DNA from 2 places in the Dorea amylophila genome. Region 2 is predicted to be linked to the other one. Evidence: predicted binding sites of a transcription regulator. Region 2 holds the regulator's gene; the other holds the start of a gene.
What was found. The regulator HrcA, encoded in region 2, represses chaperone genes, less so after heat shock. The targets are predictions, from matches to a motif close to TGTTAGCACTCNNNNNNNNNGAGTGCTAACA.
Positions count from the first base shown of each region.

Region 1 (3,430 bases), on a different contig from region 2:
CAAAGTCAGATGTTGTCTCTTCGATCTGTGCCTTGATCTGGGCAACGCGGTCTGCGATTGCATTCTTATCTCCCATACCATCAACAATTACTGTATTTTCTTTCTGTACCTTTACAGATTTTGCACGTCCAAGCTGATCCATGGTTGTATCTTTCAGTTCCATACCGAGTTCCTCAGAAATAACCTGACCACCTGTCAGTGTAGCAATGTCTTTTAACATTTCTTTTCTTCTGTCACCGTATCCAGGTGCTTTTACAGCTACAACATTGAATGTTCCACGCAGTTTATTAACGATCAGAGTTGTAAGTGCCTCTCCCTCAATATCTTCTGCGATAATAAGAAGTCTTGCTCCAGCCTGAACAATCTGCTCCAGAAGCGGAAGGATTTCCTGAATATTAGAAATCTTCTTATCTGTGATCAAAATATATGGATCATCCAGATTTGCTTCCATCTTATCCATATCTGTAGCCATATATGCAGATACATATCCACGGTCAAACTGCATACCTTCTACAAGATCCAGCTCTGTCTTCATAGTCTTAGACTCTTCGATCGTAATAACTCCGTCATTAGATACTTTCTCCATAGCATCTGCCACCATCTGTCCAACTTCAGCATCACCTGCAGAAATTGCTGCCACTTTTGCAATCTGATCTTTGTCTTTTACTTTGCTTGACATCTTCGCAATGGCTTCTACTGCCACATCTGTTGCTTTCTTCATTCCTTTACGGAGAATGATCGGATTTGCTCCTGCTTCCAGGTTCTTCATACCTTCATGAACCATTGCCTGTGCAAGTACAGTTGCTGTTGTAGTACCGTCTCCTGCTACATCATTTGTCTTAGAAGCAACTTCTTTGATCAGTTGTGCTCCCATATTTTCAAATCTGTCTTCCAGTTCAATCTCTTTTGCGATTGTTACACCGTCATTTGTGATCAGTGGTGCTCCGAAAGATTTATCCAGAACGACATTGCGTCCTTTTGGTCCGATTGTTACTCTTACTGTATCAGCGAGCTGATTAACACCAGCTTCCAGCGCTCTTCTTGCTTCTGCACCATATTTAATTTCTTTTGCCATTGGTATCTACCTCCTGAAATATATGAATTAATTGTACAATTACTCGCAGATGGCCAGAATATCATCCTGTTTTACAATGATATATTCCTCGTCATCAATCTCAACATTTGTTCCTGCATATTTGGAATAAATTACCTGCTGTCCTGTTGTAACATGCATCTCAACTTCTTTACCATTCACCATTCCACCTGGTCCTACAGCAATAACCTCTGCCTGCTGCGGTTTTTCCTTAGACTGTCCAGGAATCACGATTCCCGACTTTGTAGTCTCCTCTGCTACACACTGTTTTAATACAACTCTGTCACCTAATGGTACTAACTTCATATCTATTCCTCCTTAATTATTTCTGCATTATTAGCACTCAATAAAAGAGAGTGCTGAAAGATTCTAGATATAAAATAGCACTCTCCTTTTGGTTTGTCAACACACTTTCTATTTAGTTTAGAACTTTTTTATAAAATCCATTTTGAATTTTAAATTTCATAACCCTGCCTGCCTTGTTCCAGTAACGTTCTTTTAATATTCCTTTGCAGACTACAGGATCTTTCGGATCCTCTATGCTGCACTCATAGATTCCATCCAAAGAATAAAAGGTGAGTTCCGCCTCTTCCGATACCAGATACAACGTCTCCTCCTCTTCATCATATGCTATGATCTTGCATAAATATTCCGTTTCATCAAAAAAACTGTCTTCCAGAATTACGCGGTCCATTCTGAGTTTTGCCGTACATCCTCCATATTTCACTATCCGCATCCTCCTTTATACTGTGAAAAGGGTATCAGTTGCCCGATACCCTTTGTAGTTCTTATTATTTTGTACGTTCTGCTTTAATGCGGTCAAGTTCCGTAAATACATAATCATTGATTACTTTAATATACGTTCCTTTCATGCCGGAAGAACGGGATTCGATCACACCCGCACTTTCGAATTTTCTCAGAGCATTGACAATTACCGATCTGGTAATTCCGACACGGTCTGCAATCTTACTTGCGACCAGAATTCCTTCCGCACCATCCAACTCATCAAATATATGAATGATTGCTTCCAATTCCGAATACGACAATGTACTGATTGCCGATTGTACAATATGCTCTTTTCTGGTTTCTTCTGCACTTTCTTCATTCACAGATCTTAACATCTCAAGACCAACAACCGTTGTTCCGTATTCACTCAAAATGATGTCATCAATCTCATACACTTTATCTTTTTTATAGATAAACAGTGTCCCGAGTCTTTCCCCTGCAATATCAATCGGCGTAATAATCGCCTGATAACCTTTGACAGCTTCTTCGGAAAATCCCAATGTCTGAAGATTTACATTTTCTTTTGTTGATAAGATACTAAGCAGCCGCTCATTCAGCATATCATCTACATGTTTTCCGATTTCTCTCTCGATCAATTCGGTAATGTAAGGCACACCTTCGCATTTGCTTCCGCCAAGCACTTTTCCTTTTTTACTGATCACTAATACGTTCGAATTTAAAATTTCTGTAAGGACTTCGCAGATATCATTGAAGACAACTTTACTCGAACTATTGTTATGCAGTAATTTGTTGATTTTTCTGGTTTTATCCAACAATTGTACGCCCATTTACATTCCTCCATCCTTATGAATGTATATTATCATACAATTCTGAAATATTCAACGAATATCATTAATTATCCTTATTATTTTCAATATTTTCTACATATCCACACTGTTCATCGCTGCAAACCAGTTTATTTCCTTTTTCCAGCATGTATTTACCACATCTCGGACATTTTTTTGTCGATGGCTTCTGCCATGACATAAATTCACATTCCGGGTTATCCTCGCAGCCGTAATATCGTCTTCCCTTTTTCGTCTTCCGGATTACCACATCTTTACCACAGACAGGGCATGGTACACCTATCTTTTCCAGATATGGTTTCGTGTTACGGCAGTCAGGGAATCCCGGGCATGCAAGGAATTTTCCATGCGGGCCATATTTGACAACCATATTGCGGCCGCACTCCTCACAGATCACATCTGTCACTTCATCTTCAATCTTCACCTGTTCCAGTTCTGTCTCGGCTTTTTCCACTGCTGCCTCCAGATCCGGATAAAAATTCTCGATGATTGTCTTCCATCTGACTTTTCCTTCCGCAACGCCATCCAGAAGGCTCTCCATATTTGCCGTAAAGTTCACATCCACAATACTCGGGAAGGACTGTTTCATAATATTATTCACTACTTCTCCGATTTCCGTCAGATACAAATTCTTATTCTCTTTTGCCACATAGCGCCTTGCAATGATCGTAGAAATTGTCGGCGCATATGTACTTGGACGCCCGATTCCAAGTTCTTCCAGTGTCTTAACCAATGTTGCCTCTGT
Region 1 covers NZ_JAOQJW010000003.1:7,104-10,533, forward strand. The annotation lists gene groL (chaperonin GroEL) at 1-1,075, opposite strand, end outside; gene OCV72_RS02005 (co-chaperone GroES) at 1,115-1,399, opposite strand; gene OCV72_RS02010 (hypothetical protein) at 1,512-1,820, opposite strand; gene codY (GTP-sensing pleiotropic transcriptional regulator CodY) at 1,885-2,667, opposite strand; gene topA (type I DNA topoisomerase) at 2,732-3,430, opposite strand, start outside.
Region 1: a site for HrcA is predicted at 1,428-1,458, ahead of OCV72_RS02005 (co-chaperone GroES). Genes of this name have one in related genera too.

Region 2 (3,430 bases):
TTCATATCGAAATGTTTTGGCCCTTCTGCTGTAGCTGTGATGAATGGAAGGTTGATGTTTGTTGTTGTTGCTGAAGAAAGTTCTTTTTTAGCTTTCTCAGCTGCTTCTTTTAATCTCTGAAGTGCCATCTTATCTGCAGATAAGTCAACACCTTCCTGTTTCTTAAATTCAGCGATCATGTAATCTGTAATCTTCTGGTCGAAGTCATCTCCACCAAGTCTGTTGTTACCGGCTGTAGATAATACTTCGATAACTCCGTCACCGATCTCGATAACAGATACGTCGAATGTACCACCACCAAGGTCATATACCATGATCTTCTGTTCTTTTTCATTGTCAAGACCATATGCAAGAGCTGCTGCTGTTGGCTCGTTGATGATACGTTTTACATCAAGTCCTGCAATCTTACCTGCATCTTTTGTTGCCTGACGCTGAGCATCGTTGAAGTAAGCAGGTACTGTGATAACAGCCTCTGTTACTTTCTCTCCGAGGTATCCTTCTGCATCTGCTTTCAATTTCTGAAGGATCATTGCTGAAATCTCCTGTGGAGAATATTTCTTATCTTCAATTGTTACCTTATAGTCGGTTCCCATCTCTCTCTTGATAGAAGAGATTGTTCTCTCTGCGTTTGTTACTGCCTGACGTTTTGCAGGTTCTCCGACAAGACGCTCACCAGTCTTTGTAAATGCAACTACAGATGGTGTTGTTCTTGCACCTTCTGTGTTGGCGATAACTGTCGGCTGTCCACCTTCCATTACGGCTACGCAACTGTTTGTTGTTCCTAAGTCAATACCTATAATTTTACCCATGATAAATTTCCTCCTGTATTATTCTTTATTCTGATAATTGTGAATATGCTTGTTTCTAGTTTGCTACTTTTACCATGCTGTGTCTTACGACCGAATCACGGTATGTGTAACCTTTCTGAAATTCTTCGGCAACAATATTTTCACCAAAGTTTTCATCTTCCACATGCATCACCGCATTGTGGAAATTCGGATCAAACGGCTGACCTACTGCTTCAATAGGCTTCACCTCTATTCCTTCAAGTGTGGTAACCAGGTGTTTGTATACCTTTTCCATTCCCTGAACGAACGGATCTTCTTTTTCTTCTTCCTTTACCGCATCTAATCCTCTTTCGAAGTTATCTACAACCGGAAGAATCTTTTCTATGATATCTTTCGCTCCAACTTCATACATCTGGGACTTTTCCTTTTCTGTACGTTTGCGGAAGTTATCAAACTCTGCCATCTGACGAGTAAGCTTATCTGTCAGTTCTTCTATCTTCTCGTCCTTTTTATCTTTCTTTTTACCAAATAATTTTTTGCCAGTTTTCTTTTCTGCATCCTCTTTGGCTTCTTCGGAAGTTTCTTCTGTCTCTTCCGCCTCAGCTTCTGCAGATTCAGTCTCAGCTGCAGACTTTTTGGCTTCTTCCACAGCTTCTTTTACCATATCTTCCTGACTTTTTTCCTGCTTATTCTCCAAGGGTTATTCCACCTTTCTATCATTCTTATGAAACATCTGATCCAGTTCTGTCTGGAGACGCTTCATAGATTTTAAAACATGTTCATAATCCATACGTTTCGGTCCGATAATTCCTATCGTTCCTTTCATACCATCCCCCAGTTCATACGTTGCGGTTACCACACTGCAGTCCCGCATGGTCTGTACCGGCGTCTCATCACCGATATATACCTGGATTCCTGTATTGTCTTCCTTTGCCAGGGTCTGGGTTACCAGCTCGGATAACTGCTGTTTTTCTTCAAATGCACTGATGATCTCCTGTGCACTCTGGTTATCACTCAGCTCCGGATATTTAAAAATATTCGTTGCACCGCTTGTATAAATCTGCATGTCATCATCCAGATGAATGGCATCCGCAACTGCATCCAGAACATATCCGACCACCTGACTGTGGATTCCTGCCTGCTCTTTCAATCTGGCGATCAGCCCCAGGTTGATCTCTTCGATTGCCATGCCATTGAGTGTTGTATTCAACAGCATGTTTAACTTCAGCAGATTCTCATTACTGATTGGTTCGTCAATGTTGATGATCTTATTCTTGATCACATTGCCGCCCAGTACAATGACTGCAATCACCTGTTCCTCATCTACCATAGACAACTGAATGAACTTAATCTTATTCGAATTGTTCATCGGAGTGGAAACCATCGTTGCATAATTTGTATTCGTTGCAAGAACCCTTGCCGCCTGCTTCAGAAGCTGATCCATCTTGTCAGCCTTATCAAGCATCTGCTCCTGCATCTCATTTAATTCCTGCTCTTTCTCCTCCATCAGCATGTCTACATAGAGCCTGTATCCTTTGTCCGAAGGAATACGTCCTGCCGACGTATGAGGCTGGATGATATATCCCATCTCTTCCAGATCAGCCATCTCATTACGAATCGTTGCTGAACTTAAATTCAGATCCGTATATTTGGAAATTGTTCTGGAACCAACCGGTTCTCCTGTCTCCAGATAATTCTGAATGACTGCATGAAGTATTTTCAATTTTCTTTCACTCAGTTCTTCATAATTTATCACCGGTACCTCCTCCTTTCGGTTTCGGGTTATTAGCACTCTTTATATCCGAGTGCTAACACCTTTCGACTATTAAGATAGCACTCCCGCATATTTTTGTCAACACTGTTTAGATATTTTTTAGAAAGAGGCCGTTCCGGTTAATAAATGACATTCCGGAATTACTGATTCTCCCGAATATACTGCATCCACTCTTTAATCTTTCTCTCATGTCCATTCTCACACGGCACATAGAATTTTTCTCCTGCGATCTCGTCCGGAAGATATTGTTGTTCTACGTAATGGTGCGGATAATCATGAGCATATTTATATCCGGTTCCGTGTCCCAGTTTCTGTGCTCCTTTATAGTGAGCATCCTGCAGATGTGACGGAACAGTCGTCTTTGTCCTCTTCACACTTGCCATTGCATCAGCGATTGCGATATATGAGGCATTACTCTTTGGGGCAGTTGCCACATAAGTGACTGCCTGCGAAAGGATGATCTGTGCTTCCGGCATACCGATTCTTTCAACTGCCTGGGACGCAGATACTGCTACCGTAAGTGCCATCGGATCTGCATTTCCGACGTCTTCCGATGCACAGATCATAATACGCCTGGCTATGAACTTGATATCTTCTCCTGCATACAGCATTTTTGCAAGATAATACACTGCCGCATCCGGATCAGAACCCCGCATACTTTTGATAAATGCAGAGATCGTATCGTAATGATTATCCCCGGTCTTATCGTATTTGACTACCCGTTTCTGAATACATTCGGACGCAACATCCAGTGTTATATGAATCTTTCCGTCTGCCCCCCGTTCTGTTGTCAGGATACCAAGTTCAACCGCATTCAATGCACTTCTGGCATCCCCGCCGGAAATATCTGCAAGAAATTCCAATGCAT
Region 2 covers NZ_JAOQJW010000001.1:73,336-76,765, reverse strand. The annotation lists gene dnaK (molecular chaperone DnaK) at 1-809, opposite strand, end outside; gene grpE (nucleotide exchange factor GrpE) at 865-1,452, opposite strand; gene hrcA (heat-inducible transcriptional repressor HrcA) at 1,489-2,544, opposite strand; gene OCV72_RS00345 (replication-associated recombination protein A) at 2,703-3,430, opposite strand, start outside.